2 regions of the Pseudoalteromonas sp. C8 genome follow, and region 1 is predicted to be linked to the other one. Evidence: predicted binding sites of a transcription regulator. Region 1 holds the regulator's gene; the other holds the start of a gene.
The links. The regulator LexA, encoded in region 1, represses DNA repair genes until DNA is damaged. The targets are predictions, from matches to a motif close to TACTGTATNNNNATACAGTA.
Positions count from the first base shown of each region.

Region 1 (8,364 bases):
GAGGACGACCTATGTCTCACTTTTTAGGTCGTCGCGTATTGTTTTCGGTCGTTGTTTTAGTTGTTGTTATTGCAGCGCTTAAACTTGGTTTTATTAAAGCAAATAATTCGCCAATAAACGCTACAGCACATATACAAATACAAACAAACACAGCCACACCACATCAACAAAGTGCCAATACCAAGCAGCTGCTTGAAAAGCAAAATGCTTATCTTTAGTAAAGTGCCCTTTTAATATCCGTAAAAATATTACAAATAAAAGTACCGTCCCTAGCGTTACATGCATGCCATGAAAACCAGTCAATAAAAAGAACGTATTACCGTAAATACCCGCATCTAGCGTTAGGTTAAGGTCATTATATGCATGCATGTACTCCTCAACTTGCAGCCCTAAAAAGCAAACGCCCAATAAAATAGTAGCGCCTAAAAAAACTTTAAGTGGAGTGCGTTTATTGTTTTCCATCGCTACGTGGGCAAAATGTAAAGTAACTGAGGAAGTAAGCAGTATTAAGGTATTTATAAGCGGTAAGCCTTGCCAGCCCATAGCTTGAGTAGTTTCGCCAGCAGGTGTTGAAACTAGCGGCCAAACAGCTTCGAAAGTTGGCCATAAAACCTCGTTAGTCATTGCATTATTGCCTGCGCCTCCAAGCCAAGGTACCGACAATACGCGTGCATAAAAAAGCGCACCAAAAAAGGCCATAAAAAACATAACTTCAGAAAAAATAAACCAGCTCATACCTTGTCTAAAAGAGCGATCCATTTGTGCTGAGTACAAACCTTGGTCCGATTCATTAATTACATTTTTAAACCAGCTAAACAACATATACACAAGTACAGCAATACCGGCATAAAGCAGATAAACCCCGCTACCACCTTCTTTACCTACACTCATAACAGTCAAGCCTGCCCCTACTGCAATAAAAAACAATGCAACAGCACCTACAATAGGCCATGGGCTTTGCTCAGGTACGTAATAATGCTCATATTCTTGATTCATTTTATTTACTCCTAGTTTCACACTAGTTTAAAAAGCTAGTTGTTACTTGCCACCAGCTGTTCACTAATATCAAATACGGTATAAGATAAAGTTAATTCTTCAATATCGCTCGGCAGTGCGGTATCAACATAAAAAAGTAATTTAAATTCAAGTTCTTCCCCTGCTTTTAGAGGTTGCTGATCAAAGCAAAAACAGGCTATTTTGTGTAAATACTTTGCCGCTTTACCTGGTGAGACTGATGGTACAGCCTGCATTACTTTATCTAGGTTGCTGTTATTTTTAGCACTAAACATTACTTCACGCATTGCACCGGGTTTTACCACTACACTGTATTCTTTTGATTTAACTTCAAACGGTGCACCACTTTGTGCGTGAGTAGTAAAGCTAACGCCGACTTCTCGGTTTTGTACTATTTGTGTACTTTGCTCTGCCTGCTCAAGCGAAGGTTTTCCATTAAGCCCTGTTACATCACAAAACACGTCATACAAAGGTACTAAAGCAAAGGCAAAGGCAAACATGCCTATGCAAATAAGTACCAAACGTTTGAGTAGCGGTGCGTGTGTCATTACTTAATTACCGGCGGCGTAGAAAAAGTATGATATGGCGCTGGAGAGTCAACTTCCCACTCAAGCCCTTCTGCCCCTTCCCATACTTTTGCAGGCACTTTATCACCGCCACGCGCGCATTTAATTACCACAGCTACAAACAACAATTGCGATAAACCAAAGGCAAATCCACCAATACTTATGATTGCGTTAAAGTCGGCAAATTGAAGTGCATAATCGGGAATTCGACGCGGCATACCGGCAAGCCCTACAAAATGCATAGGAAAAAACAATACGTTCACACTCACCAGCGATAGCCAAAAATGCCATTTAGCTAGCGTGATATTAAACATATTGCCCGTCCACTTGGGCAGCCAGTAATAGGCCCCCGCCATTATCGAAAATACAGCCCCTGTTACTAATACATAATGAAAATGCGCCACTACAAAATAAGTATCGTGGTACTGAAAGTCAGCAGGTGTAATTGCCAGCATCAACCCCGAAAAGCCACCTAAGGTAAACAGCACAATAAACGCAATACTAAAAAGCATTGGCACTTCAAAAGTTATTGAGCCTTTCCACATTGTGGCAACCCAATTAAATACTTTTACTCCTGTAGGTACCGATATAAGCATGGTCGCGTACATAAAAAACAACTCGCCAGCGACCGGCATCCCAGTGGTAAACATATGATGAGCCCATACAATAAAGCTCAATAGTGCTATGGAGGATGTGGCGTATACCATTGAGGCATAGCCAAAAAGTTTTTTACGAGAAAAGGTAGGTACTATTGTAGATATAATGCCAAAGGCAGGAAGAATCATTATGTATACTTCGGGATGACCAAAAAACCAAAAAATGTGTTGGAACATCACCGGGTCGCCACCGCCTGCGGCATCAAAAAAGCTGGTCGCAAAATACTTATCGGTAAGTACCATAGTGACAGCCCCTGCAAGCACTGGCATTACCGCTATTAATAAAAAGGCAGTAATTAACCACGTCCATACAAATAAGGGCAACTTCATCCATGTCATGCCGGGAGCACGTAAGTTCACTATAGTTACAATCACATTGATTGCGCCCATTATTGAGCTAATCCCCATAATATGTACGGCAAATACAAACAATGCAGTATTGTCATTACTGTATGTTGTAGACAGTGGTGCATAAAAAGTCCAACCAAATGCAGGACCCCCACCAGGCATAAATAACGATGCCAATAGGATTAAAAACGCAAACGGTAAAATCCAAAAGCTCCAGTTATTCATTCTTGGCAATGCCATATCTGGCGCGCCAATCATGAGTGGTATCATCCAGTTAGCAAGGCCTGTAAAGGCCGGCATAACCGCACCAAACACCATAATTAAACCATGCACTGTGGTCATTTGATTAAAAAAGTGAGGATCGACCAACTGTAAACCTGGTTGAAATAATTCAGCTCTGATCACCATGGCCATTCCACCACCAATTAAGAACATGGTCAGCGAAAAAATTAAATATAAACTACCTATATCTTTATGATTAGTTGTGTAAAGCCAGCGTTTAAAACCTTTAGCTGGGTGATGAGCATGATGAGCTTCATTGGCGTTAGGTTGTTCTACTATGCTACTCATTAGTTCGCCTCCACTTTGGCATCAAGTGCTGCCTGTATTTGACTCGGTTGAATAACATCACCCGTATCATTACCCCACGCATTACGTTTATAAGTAATAACCGCTGCTAATTGCTTTATAGATAACTGTTTGGCAAATGCTTGCATTGCCGTACCGGGTCGCCCATGGATAACTACATCAATGTGATCTTTTATATCGCCAAGCACTATAGGGCTGCCTTTAAGTGCAGGAAATACACCCGGTAACCCCATGCCAGTAGGCTGATGACATGCAGCACAATTGGCCATATATACTTGTTCGCCTAAAGTCATTAATTCTTCTTTTGGGAGGGTTTTATCAAGTAATGCGGCATCTGCTAATGCTGCTTTTTGTTTAGCTTGCTTTGCATCTGCAAGCCACGTTTTAAAATCAGCCTCAGATTTAGCGACCACCACAACGGGCATAAAGCCATGATCTTTACCACACAACTCAGCACATTGGCCTCGGTAAGTACCTTCTTCGTTTATGTTCGTCCATGTTTCGTTTATAAAGCCGGGATTCGCATCTTTTTTAACTGCAAAATCAGGTACCCACCAAGAGTGAATAACATCGTCAGAAGTCATTAAAAATCGTACTTTTTGATTTATTGGCAGTACGAGAGGTTTATCAACCTCAAGTAAGTAGTTAGGATTTTTATCTGCAAGATTCGCTATTTCATCTTGCGGGGTAGATAAAATAGAGTAGAACTCTACATCTTCACCCATATATTCATAATGCCATTTCCATTGCGAGCCTGTAATTTTAATAGTGAGATCAGCTTTGCTGGCATCTTCCATTGCAATTAGGGTTTTAGTGGCTGGTACTGCCATAGCAATTAAAATAACAAACGGGATTGCAGTCCAAAGTATTTCTACTTTAGTGCTTTCGTGAAATTGGGCAGGTACAGCCCCTTTAGATTTACGGTGATGAATAAGTGCCCAAAACATAATTGCGAACACTATCACCCCAATCACACAACATATTATAAATATGGTCATGTGCAGCTGATATACATTATTGCTTATATCGGTTACGCCTTTGCGCATATTGTATTGGCTGTTAGCCAAAACTGGGTGCGAAAAAACACATAATATAAGCCACAAGGTAGAGGTCAGTTTACCCATGTGACGGCTCCTTTGATGCTATTGCGAATGCAAAGCGAAGAGGCATACGGCTTAAACGCCAATTCGTTATTTTTATTTTTTTAGTCAATCTCATTTAATATTGATTGGTTTTGCTGCGCCAACAACGGGTTTGTGTATATTGTGTGTTCTCAAAACTAAAAAGCTGTGAGTTATTATTAGCTCAGCACATTAATAATTAGCTAAAAAATGAACAACAAGCAAGTTTTAGTATAAAAAACAATCAGGTGATATTGAGTAATTAATAAAAAATCAGTAACCAACTAGGTAACAGTAAGTTCAAAAGATGAGCAAAACAAAGGGGTTTAACGTATTCGGAGGGGGAAAATATAAGTGCAAAAAAGTTTACAGCTTAAATTGTCAGTGAGCTATTTATGCCCTATTTTTAGTGCGAATTTAAAACAAAAAATGCGTACTAATTAGTACGCATTTATAAAACTGCTTGTTTAAAAGCTATTTTTAAAGTCACATCCAATCAGCGTTTCTTATAACGCCAACGGCTAAGCCTTCAATATTAAAAGACTCATTCTCAAGATCTACTTCAATAGATTCAAAATCGTCGTTTTCAGCATGAAGTAATACTTTACGACCCGCTTTCTCAAGACGTTTTACAGTTACGTCTTCATCTAGGCGGGCAACAATAACTTGCCCGTTTTCAGCGGTTTGAGTACGATGTACAGCAAGTAAATCACCATCCATAATACCAATATCTTTCATGCTCATACCGTTAACGCGTAGTAAAAAATCTGCAGCCGGTTTAAACATTAATGGATCGATTTTGCAGTGACTTTCAACGTGCTCTTGCGCCAAAATAGGTGAACCAGCAGCAACACGCCCTATAAGCGGTAAACCTAATTGTTCTGGCTCTTCTTCTTCAATTAACTGAATACCACGGCTTGCACCTGGTTTCATTTTAATTGCGCCTTTTTTAGCAAGTGCTTTTAAATGTTCTTCAGCAGCATTGGCACTTTTAAAACCTAATGTTTGCGCTATTTCAGCACGTGTAGGAGGCATACCAGTGTCTTTAATAAAAACTTTAATTAGTTCGAGTATTTGAGCTTGGCGGTTCGTTAATGGTCGCATACAACTGGTTTTCCATACAGTACATTTAACTGTGAGTATATACAGTTAAATAAAAATCGCAAATTTAAATTAAGCCTTAAAATAGCCAAAGTAATTTCACTTGTGTACATTTTAGGGATATAACTAAAGCTAGATTTATAAATGATTAAAAAAGCAAAGGAGTCATTATGAGTATTTGGTACCAGCCCATCACTTTAGAGCTGTGCAAGCAGTTAGAACAAGGCATTGATGGCCAAGGAACATTAATGAAAACCATGGGAATAGAAGTCACTGAAATTGGTGATGATTACTTAGTAGCCACTATGCCGGCAATTCCTGAGCATCATAATCCAATGGGAATGGTTCACGGCGGTGCTAACGTTGTACTTGCCGAAACAGTTGCCAGCTATGCAGCTAACTTTGTTGTCGATTTTACAAAATTTTACTGCGTGGGGCAGGAAATTAGCGCAAGTCATTTAAAAGCATCTCGCAACGGCACTTTAACAGCAACGGCAAGAGCGTTTCATATTGGCAAACGTAGTTCAGTGTGGGAAATAAAAATTACAAATAGCCGCAATGAGCTGTGCTGCGTATCAAAAATGACCGCAGCAGTCGTAGAGCGAAGATAGTTACTTTTCGATTGGGTAAATTGTAATTTCCATACCCGCACCAATCGCAGATATACGTAGTAATGTATCTGCATCTAAGGCTTGATTAAAGCACTTAGGTGAAGTGCCTGATTCAAAACCAATATCAAACGTTCTACGTGAACAGCTTAACCATTGTTTTAGCGCGTTACGCGAACACGATTCAATAAGCTCACATATATGGTTTATTGCTTTGTCAGGCGTGTTTACTACACCTGTTGCTTCAATACGCGCTAATTGACGGTATTCGTCTTTGTCATAATGTAAAATCGTCGCGACTTTTTTCAAGTCTGCCACTAGCAAACTAATATCTTGCTTTGATTCAAGCTCAAGATCTACATTTAAAAATTGAATTTCCGACATCGTTTCGTATTTATCCTCTAATAATTTCATTGCAAACTTTAACGCAGTTTTACCGTTATACCAAATCAACTATGCTCTATTAACCACTTTATATAGATATTTCGCAGCTTTTAAGTATTTTTTAGCGTTTAAAGCTAGCTGGATATCAAACACTCAGCTCAATTAAACAAATAAGTCATGTTAGCAATTTAAGTGTAATCTTTTTTATTTTTAAATGATTACAGTAAGCTATAGTTTAAACTGCGACAAAATGTCGCAGTAACTAATCCCATTAATGTAATAAACTAGCCTCTAAAAATAATAAGACTAAAACATGAATAAAAAAATATTTAAGTATGCTCGCAAGTTACATAAATGGCTCGGTTATTTGCTCGCATTACAAATTTTAGCTTGGCTATTAGGTGGTTTAGTCATGAGCGCTATTCCTCTTGATAAAGTTCATGGGGAGCATCTTGCAACACGTACTCTTAATAACCCATTTACGCAGGCTGATTATGTTGCCTCCCTTGACGATATTGCATCTCAGGTGGTTAATCCAACACAAATAATTTTTGAGAACTTCTTAACCACACCTACAATTACAGTAATAAATAAAGATGAACAGCAAAGCTTTAACGGTATAACTGGCCGGCCTTTTGAGCCGCCAACTAAAATACAAATTACCGCAAATGCTAAAGCACACTTACTTATTGATGCTCAAGTGACAAGCGCTGTACTGCTAAAGCAAGGTATGCGAGAAGTTGGATATAAAACCAATGTTTGGCAGGTACAATTTGACGACACATTTAACACAACACTGTATTTGTCAGAAAATAACGGCAGAGTTATCACCGTTCGCAGCACACTATGGCGAATTTTCGACTTTTTTTGGATGTTACATATTATGGATTACGATGAGCGAGAGGATTTTAATAATCCGCTGCTTATTAGTTTTGCAGCAACCAGCGTACTTTTTTGCCTAAGTGGAATATTACTACTTATGCAAAACATACGACTAAAACGATTTATCCGAATTAAAAGTAAGAATAAATCAAAGTAGTCATATTGGTTTTTAAGAACTAGCGCACTCTCACCAAAGAGTAAATAAGCCCGAGGAAGTACCCAAGGGCAGATTTTATTCCAAGTGTTTAAATCGACTCAAATGTCGCTTTAACATTTCGTTTTCGAAAATCAACTCATCACGCTCATCCAGCAATTGTAAAACTAAAGCTATTGCCGACCAATCTAACGAAAAGTCATGTTGAATACGGGCCGCTTTTTTAACTAAGGTCACTGCCGATACCGTAAATTGCCACTGCGTAACATGCTTCCCCTCAATTGGAACCGCAATATTGTGCTCAACTAGCTCATATAAAATTGCTTCGCTAATATCACTACTCAAACATAGCTCTTTGCTAGTAAGTAAATCATCTTTTTGTGTCACGATAATTTGCATTATGGCTTGCTCCAGTTATTACGGGGATCAAAGTGAGCTTTTTCGGCTAATTCTTCCCAAAGTTTTTTACTGGTATCATCAACAGATGTTGGATTAACAATTTTAAGCACAGCAAATAAATCACCTTTGGCTTTTTTACTCATTAATCCCTTACCTTTAATACGCAAGCGTTGACCAGACTGACTATTAGATGGAATAGTTAATTGGATTTTGCCTGCCAACGTAGGTAAATTTATTTTTGTACCAAGAGCCGCTTCCCATGGTGCAAGAGGGACGACTATATTTAGGTTATGACCTTCAACATCAAATAATGGGTGGGGCACTAAACTAATTTGTAAGTACAAATCGCCATTTTGCCCGTTCGCTGACCCTAATCCGCCTTGCCCTTTTAGTCGAATTCGTTCGCCATTTACTGAACCTGCGGGAATTTTCACTTTAAGTGATTTTTTAATTTCAGAGACACGACCACTACTATCTCGCTGCGGTAACATAAACTCAACAGGCTTAACGGTATCAACTAAAGTCTCTTCAAGAAAAATCGGG
Region 1 covers NZ_WTKT01000019.1:11,666-20,029, reverse strand. The annotation lists gene GQR39_RS20480 (DUF2909 family protein) at 1-218, shown strand, start outside; gene GQR39_RS16290 (cytochrome c oxidase subunit 3) at 121-996, opposite strand; gene GQR39_RS16285 (cytochrome c oxidase assembly protein) at 1,032-1,562, opposite strand; gene ctaD (cytochrome c oxidase subunit I) at 1,562-3,154, opposite strand; gene coxB (cytochrome c oxidase subunit II) at 3,154-4,296, opposite strand; gene lexA (transcriptional repressor LexA) at 4,780-5,397, opposite strand; gene GQR39_RS16265 (PaaI family thioesterase) at 5,565-6,005, shown strand; gene GQR39_RS16260 (hypothetical protein) at 6,006-6,386, opposite strand; gene GQR39_RS16255 (hypothetical protein) at 6,700-7,425, shown strand; gene GQR39_RS16250 (chaperone modulator CbpM) at 7,501-7,821, opposite strand; gene GQR39_RS16245 (DnaJ C-terminal domain-containing protein) at 7,821-8,364, opposite strand, start outside.

Region 2 (8,364 bases), on a different contig from region 1:
TTTAGACATAAAAAAACACGCTTTAAGCGTGCCGTTTCATTCTTATTTATTTCAGTGGTTGCGGGAGCCTGAACTTATAAAAGGTGAACCGACGACCTTCGGGTTATGAGCCACAATATACACACTAAATTTTAGACATAAAAAAACACGCTTTAAGCGTGTCATTTCATTCTTATTTATTTCAGTGGTTGCGGGAGCCGGATTTGAACCGACGACCTTCGGGTTATGAGCCCGACGAGCTACCAGACTGCTCCATCCCGCGCCTGAAATTTGTAGACTTGTTTAAAGTTGCTTACATTACAACTTGGCTTCCAATTAAAGAATTGGTTGCGGGAGCCGGATTTGAACCGACGACCTTCGGGTTATGAGCCCGACGAGCTACCAGACTGCTCCATCCCGCGCCTGTATATTTTAAGTCTATCGACTACTTTATTTTATCTCTTAAGCTAGAGTTTACAGTAACCAAATCATATAAAGAATTGGTTGCGGGAGCCGGATTTGAACCGACGACCTTCGGGTTATGAGCCCGACGAGCTACCAGACTGCTCCATCCCGCGCCTGAAATTTGTAGACTTGTTTAAAGTTGCTTACATTACAACTTGGCTTCCAATTAAAGAATTGGTTGCGGGAGCCGGATTTGAACCGACGACCTTCGGGTTATGAGCCCGACGAGCTACCAGACTGCTCCATCCCGCGCCTGTATATTTTAAGTCTATCGACTACTTTATTTTATCTCTTAAGCTAGAGTTTACAGTAACCAAATCTTATAAAAAATTGGTTGCGGGAGCCGGATTTGAACCGACGACCTTCGGGTTATGAGCCCGACGAGCTACCAGACTGCTCCATCCCGCGCCTGTAATTTCTTTAAAACATTTTCGTAATATTTACGAGCCTGCCTTGAAGAGAGCGCTACTATATAGGAATAAACATTTAATGCAAGGCCTAAACTAATTAAAGTTGTTCAACCGAACAAAAAGCAATCAAATTGCTATTCTGCGCTCAACCTTTGATGCGGATTAATCATTTTTTGCCATTCCCAGTCTGGATGCCCCATCACTATAAAGTCAGGGTTCTCAGTACTCTCGCGTTGGTTGTACGTTAGCGGGTTAAATTCTGCATCGGTAATACAACCACCGGCTTCTTCAACAATAACTTGTGAAGCACCTGTATCCCACTCTCCCGTTGGACCAATTCTTAAAAAACAATCTGCTTTGCCTTCTGCAACAGTACAAGCTTTTAATGAGCACGAACCAATAGCAATAGTTGTAAACTGACTATTTAAATACTGACTCACCGCTTCTATTTTTTGGCGGCGGCTCACTGCAAGCGTCAAGTTCTCTGGCGGCGCTACAGATATTTGCTTATCAATTGAGTTTTCACGTTTAAAGGCACCATTTTTAGCTGTAGCAAAATAAGTCACACCTTTTGCAGGCCAATGAATAACACCAAGCACTGGGTGATTATTTTCAATCAATGCAATATTTACTGCAAAATCGCCACTTTCTAAAATAAACTCGCCTGTGCCATCCATCGGATCGAGTAACCAATAACGCTGCCAATCCTGTCTGTCGGCGAGTGCTGGTATAGGTGTTTCTTCCGACATAATCGGAATATCGGGTGCTAAGACTTTTAATCCAGCAACCAGTACGTCATTTGCTGCTAAATCAGCTTTGGTAACAGGCGTATTATCTGATTTCTCTTGTTGGCCAATATCACCTTTTTTATAAATGGCCATAATTGCATCGCCAGCACGCTCAGCTAATTCAATACACGGTTCGATTAATTTATTCATCGGCAGCTCCAGACGCTAAATACTTATCTAATAATAGCAAAGCTGCAACACTGCGTGCTTCGGTAAAATCTTCTTGGTCTAATAATGACTGCCACTGAGTTAATGGCCACTTAACAACAACAAGCGGCTCTGGTTCGTCGCCAATAAGGGTTTGTGGGTATAATTGCTTAGCAAATAAAATATGCATAGTGGCATTAAAGTAACTCGGCGCCATTGTTACTGTTCTTAATGGTTTAAAATACTCAGCACCAAAGCCAATTTCTTCTTTAAGCTCTCTGTTAGCAGCTTGCTCTGGCGTTTCGCCCGGATCGATTAAGCCTTTAGGAAAACCTAACTGGTAATCGTTTGTGCCCGCACAGTATTCACGTACAAGTAGTAATTCGTTGTCTGCACTTAACGGAACAATCATCACTGCTCCCCGGCCACCGCCGCGAATTCGCTCATACTGACGCTCTTCGTTATTAGAAAACTTTAGCTCTAAAGACTCCACAGTAAACAGGCGGCTTTTAGCGACAACATTGTTACTGAGGATTTGTGGTGGTGTTGGGTGCTTTTTCTGTGTCATTGGCGTTAATTTGCTATCATGGCAGTTAGTTCAATAATAAACCTTATAAGTTGAAATTCCTATGTTAAATTGGTCAAAAATCGATACCGTTTTGCTCGACATGGATGGAACATTACTCGATTTACATTACGACAGTCATTTTTGGCTTAACGTTATTCCTGCGCAACACGCATTAGCAAGGGGCATTAGCCTAGATGCAGCTAAAGCAGATATTTTAAAACGCTATCAAGCTGTGAGCGGTCAAATACAGTGGTATTGTTTAGATTATTGGGAGCAGCAATTAAGCTTGCCTATAATGGAACTTAAACGAGAGTCTCAGCATTTAATTAAAATGCGCGAAGACGTACCTCATTTTTTAACTGAGCTTAAAAAAGCAGGCAAAGAGTTAATTTTACTTACCAACGCCCACCCTGAGAGTGTCATGCTTAAATTTGAGCATACAGCGATTGATAACTACCTAGATGGCGTAGTGTCGACTCATGAATATGGAGTAAGTAAAGAGCAACAAAGTTTGTGGCATAAAGTGCAAGATGACTTAGGCTTTAATAAAAGCCGTACTTTATTTGTAGATGACAGTGTGCCGGTTTTGAATGCCGCACGAGAATACGGCATTGAGCACTTACTTGCAGTTGCTAACCCAGATAGCCAACAACCACATAACGAAATAGCCGATTACCTAAGTGTTACCGACTATCGTAAGATTATCTAACTCAACTTACGTGACTTAAATTTTTGGGTAACGCGCTTCTAGCCCTTGATATACTAACTTTGCAAAATCTGCATGTTCTGTATCAAGGCTTTTAACTACTTCAACTAAATGCTCGTTATCTTCTTGCCCATTCCATTCTTTAATATAGCTACCATCTTTGTAACCGTGATCTTGGCGGAAAAAGTTTAACGTATTTTTACCTACGTAGCCGCGATATAAATCATCAATATCCATACCTATTTGCGCCATACAGCCGGCAAAAGCACCTGCATTAAACGTTTTATCAGCAACAGCAGACGCCGCTAATATCTCTAGTGTTTGTTTAAAGTCATCAGCTTGTTGAGCATTACTAAGCTCAGTTTCAAGTTGCTTTGCTAAGTCTTCGTAGCTAGTTTCGCCGTCAATTCTAAGCGATAGACCAAAATGAAAAATATCAACCAACTCTAAAATAACTTGTTCAGTATCTGGTGTTTGTTTTTTCCACCATTTCCAACCATGATGATCTAGCATTTCAGCACACTCAACCCAAATAGCGCGGTACCATTCAAACCCTTGAGTAAACCATTGCTCATGTACTTTAGTATTCATGGCGTTTTGCATTTCTAGCATCACTACTAGCTTGTTTAAATTGGCAGACATATCAATTCCTGTCGTTTTGGTTGGTGTAATTTTCGTTGGTGTAATAATACAGATAAAATGCTGATTGTGCATTGCTGTATATTTTTATTAGTGTGCTAGTTATGTTTATCGTGACGTCGTAAACTCATGCCATGAATCAATTAAATCAATGAAATCTTCAAAGCCACAACCACTACTTAAACCATTTTCTTCAAGCGCTAAATCGTCATCTTGATACGCTATTAGGTCTTCGCTGTCTTGATGAAGTGCATGGGCTTCAAATAATGCTTCGTCTTTCGTTAATATTAAATCTATTTCTTGGCCTTTTAGCGTTAGCGGCTCATAGCTTGAACTTACCGATGCAATAAGCGCTTGCACCATGGCTACTTTGTCTTTGCCTATTTCTTCGTTTAGCCAGCGACCAATAATAGCGTGTTCACTGCTTATTTTAATACGTAGCCCACTAATAGGGTCGCGAATAAATTGATATTCCATAGGGTTTGCCTGTAAATCTTTAATTGCGTAATTATATACGTAAACGCCCGTAAACCACAGGACATATAAAGTAAAATAGCGCCACATGGGCGCTATTTTACTCAACTTTAAAACCGTTAACTTCGCGATCTATAACGCGCTGCGTCAATGATCGACCATAAGTAAATAATAGGCACAAGTACAAAGCCTACAAGCACATAAATTAGTGCGTAACTTATTATAATAGCGAGTGCAAAAAATATAGCCGCTAAAATACGCCCTTGCACTAACTGCCCTAAACCAGGAAAAAATATATTACATAATGCTGCAATTACGTTACCGCCAGAACCTTGATCTGCCATACTAACCTCTGTATTTATTTAATTTTATAATTATTTACCTACACACTCTATGCCAATTTATTAAAGCTTACAAATCAAATAGTTAAATTAGTCTAGATTTAGAGAGTTGGTAGATTTTGCTAAAATTAGGTCAAATTAGCAATTATTGTTATCCGTTTACACTTTTTTATTCGCTTAATTAATTAGCAAGTTACTCGTTTTGAACACTATTTTATAAATAGCTGTTTATAAAAACAGTATTTTATTTAGCCTAACAAAAACACCTGTTATACTGCCCACAATATTGATTAAAAAGGCGTAACGATGGACGTTTCACAATTACTCGATGGCTTAAATGACAAACAACGCGATGCCGTTGCAGCCCCACTACAAAACATGCTGGTATTAGCAGGTGCTGGGTCTGGTAAAACACGAGTGTTAGTTCATCGTATTGCGTGGCTTATGCAAGTTGAGCAAGCCTCCGCTTACAGTATTTTTGCAGTTACATTTACTAATAAAGCCGCTAAAGAAATGCGTGGCCGCGTTGAAGAAACACTAAAAGCGCCTGTAGGTGGTATGTGGATTGGTACTTTCCATGGTTTATCGCATCGTATTTTACGTGCTCATCACCGTGAAGCTAATTTACCAGAAGCCTTTCAAATTTTAGACTCTGACGATCAGCTTCGGATGATCAAGCGCTTATTAAAATCGATGAATATTGATGATAAAAAATGGCCCGCTAAGCAATTTGGCTGGTACATAAGCGCCAAAAAAGATGAAGCACTTCGCCCTAAAGATATTCAAGCATACGATATTAATGAGCAAATGATGCTGCGTGTTTATGCCGCCTATCAAGAGGCCTGTGATAGAGCGGGCCTAGTTGATTTTGCTGAAATATTACTACGCAGCTACGAAGTGTTAAAAAATAACCCTACGTTACTGCGTCATTATCAGCAACGCTTTGCGCATATGCTCGTAGACGAGTTCCAAGATACAAATACCATTCAATATGCTTGGTTAAAATTACTTGCTGGCGATACTAACAGCATTATGATTGTAGGCGACGATGACCAAAGCATTTATGGTTGGCGTGGTGCTAAAATCGAAAACATTAAACGTTTTTTAACTGACTTTAGCGCAGAAACCATTCGTCTTGAACAAAACTACCGCTCAACAGCGACTATTTTGAAAGCGTCTAACGCATTAATTCAAAATAACTCAGAACGTATGGGTAAAAGCTTGTGGACCGACGGTAACGACGGCGAGCCAATCTCTATTTATGCAGCATTTAATGAGTTAGACGAAGCACGCTTTGTAAGTAGCAAACTACGAAGCTGGTTAAATGCAGGTAATGCCCTACAAGATGCCGCAATTTTATACCGTAGTAACGCGCAATCTCGTGTACTTGAGGAGGCCATGCTGCAAGAAGGCTTAAAATACCGTATTTATGGTGGTATGCGATTCTTCGAACGACAAGAAATTAAAGATGCGCTTTCGTATTTACGCCTAGTAGGTAATCGTCAAGACGATGCCGCATTTGAGCGTGTAATTAATACGCCAGCACGCGGTATTGGTGATAAAACATTGAGCCATATACGAGATTGTGCACGAGCAGAATCGTTACCGCTTTGGTATGCCGCAAAAGCAATTGTAGAACAACAGCACTTATCTGGTCGTGCCTCTGGTGCAGTAAGTAAGTTTGTAGAACTAATCGAACAAATAGAAGATAAAATTAGCGATCTAACTTTGCATGAGCAAGCCAAGTACACAATTCAAACCTCAGGCTTGATGGCAATGTACCAAGCTGAAAAAGGTGAAAAAGGCCGTGCTCGCGTAGAAAACTTAGAAGAGCTAATTAGCGCATGTGACCAGTACGAACTTCCTGAAGACGAAGAATACAGCTCGCCTTTACAAGGCTTTTTAGCACATACATCACTTGAGTCAGGTGAAGGACAAGCAGAAGAGCACGAAGACGCCGTTCAAATGATGACACTTCACTCAGCTAAAGGCTTAGAGTTTCCGTTAGTGTTTATGGTGGGCGTAGAAGAAGGCATGTTCCCTTCTCAGCAAAGTAACGAAGAGTCTGGTCGTTTGGAAGAAGAGCGCCGCCTTTGTTATGTAGGCATGACACGAGCAATGGATAAGTTATACATTAGCCATGCTGAGAGTCGCCGTTTATACGGGCAAGAAAAATACCATAGCCCATCACGCTTTTTACGCGAAATACCTGAGGACTGCGTTGAAGAAATTCGTATTAAAACACAGGTTTCTCGCCCGCCTGCCGCCGGGCGTTTTAGCGCATCAGTTAGCCATGCCGCATTTGAAGACAGTGGCTTTAACTTAGGGCAACGAGTTTTGCATGCTAAGTTTGGTGTTGGTACCGTACTTAATTACGAAGGCAGTGGCGCGCAATCTCGCGTACAAGTTAACTTTGACGACCTTGGCAGTAAATGGTTAGTAACGGCCTATGCACGATTACAAGCTGTATAAAGCTCACCTAAATGAGTTAGAACAACAACTAGCTGGCGCGTATCATCGTCAGCTAGTGTTGATTACGGGCAGCCCTGCTTGGTGTTATGAATTACTTAACTCATTAATAGATGAAAACAATACACTTGTTGTATCAAAGCAGTGCGCGATTAAAAATTCGTACTGGCCTACTCGCACTCACCAAATGTTAGGGCAAGAATTTGCTCATGCTGTTTACGATGGTTTTAGTGGTTTACACCCTGATAAACTTGCAGCACTTACCGGCACCGTTAAAGCAGGCGGTATACTGTTTTTATTACTGCCCGAATTAAATGATTTAGCCTCTTGGCAAGACCCCTCATTAAGTACAGTGCAATCACACGGTCAGAGTATTAACTACAGTTTATTTAATCAACGTTTCGCGACTATTATTAAGCGATTACCCGCTTTTCATTTTAGTGAAAAAAATGGCTGTATTAGTAATCTCGTCAGCTCTGTTATGGATAATAAAATTGACTATCTACCACAGCAAAACTGCGTGGAACAAATAGTAAAAGTAGCTAATGGCCGTGCCAACAGACCTTTCCTCATTAATGCTGATAGAGGTAGAGGCAAGTCGGCAGCACTTGGCTTAGCTGCCGCAAAATTGACTGATAAAAAAGTAATTATTTGCAGCACTCAGTTTAAAGCGACCCATAGTAGCTTTAAACATTTAGCCAACGAGTTAGACCTGCAATACAACGCTCAACATAAACAGCTCGCCAACTTGCACTACGTTGCACCTGACGCGTTATTAAATGCATTACCTGAGTGCGATTTATTACTCATTGATGAAGCTGCCGCGATCCCTGTACCGTTATTGCTAAAAATGCTAGCTCATTACCCTCGTATAGTCTTTGCAAGTACACTGGTTGGGTATGAGGGCAATGGTAGGGGTTATACCATTCGCTTTAGTAACTATATAAAAGCGCACTATAAAGCCTCTAAAGTTGTAACGCTTGATGAGCCACTGCGTTTTGCTAAACACGATCCCCTCGAGAAGCACATTCGCACCTTGCTTGCACTCGATGCACAATATAAAGAGTTAAGTAGTGAGCAATTAGAGCAGCCAGTTCATAGCGAAATAACTCAGCAATCCCTTGTAAACAATGAGCCTTTACTGCAACAAGTTATTGCCCTGCTTGCATTGGCTCACTATCAAAGTAGTGTAAACGATTTACGCCAACTACTAGACGCACCATCGCAACGAATATTCATCAGCAAAATTAACAATCGATTAGTTGGTGTATGTTTAATCGCAATAGAAGGTGGTTTAAGTGAAGAACTTGCTCTACAGGTTATAAGCGGAGAGCGCCGCCCACAGGGTCATTTAATGGCTCAAACCCTCTCACAACTT
Region 2 covers NZ_WTKT01000018.1:1,761-10,124, reverse strand. The annotation lists tRNA gene GQR39_RS15760 (tRNA-Met) at 186-262, opposite strand; tRNA gene GQR39_RS15755 (tRNA-Met) at 325-401, opposite strand; tRNA gene GQR39_RS15750 (tRNA-Met) at 481-557, opposite strand; tRNA gene GQR39_RS15745 (tRNA-Met) at 620-696, opposite strand; tRNA gene GQR39_RS15740 (tRNA-Met) at 776-852, opposite strand; gene cysQ (3'(2'),5'-bisphosphate nucleotidase CysQ) at 989-1,792, opposite strand; gene nudE (ADP compounds hydrolase NudE) at 1,785-2,357, opposite strand; gene yrfG (GMP/IMP nucleotidase) at 2,419-3,066, shown strand; gene GQR39_RS15720 (dUTP diphosphatase) at 3,082-3,705, opposite strand; gene GQR39_RS15715 (YacL family protein) at 3,811-4,179, opposite strand; gene GQR39_RS15710 (hypothetical protein) at 4,296-4,520, opposite strand; gene uvrD (DNA helicase II) at 4,824-6,989, shown strand; gene GQR39_RS15700 (GNAT family N-acetyltransferase) at 6,967-8,364, shown strand, end outside.
Region 2: uvrD (DNA helicase II) is a predicted target of LexA. The motif match lies at 4,740-4,759, and genes of this name have one in related genera.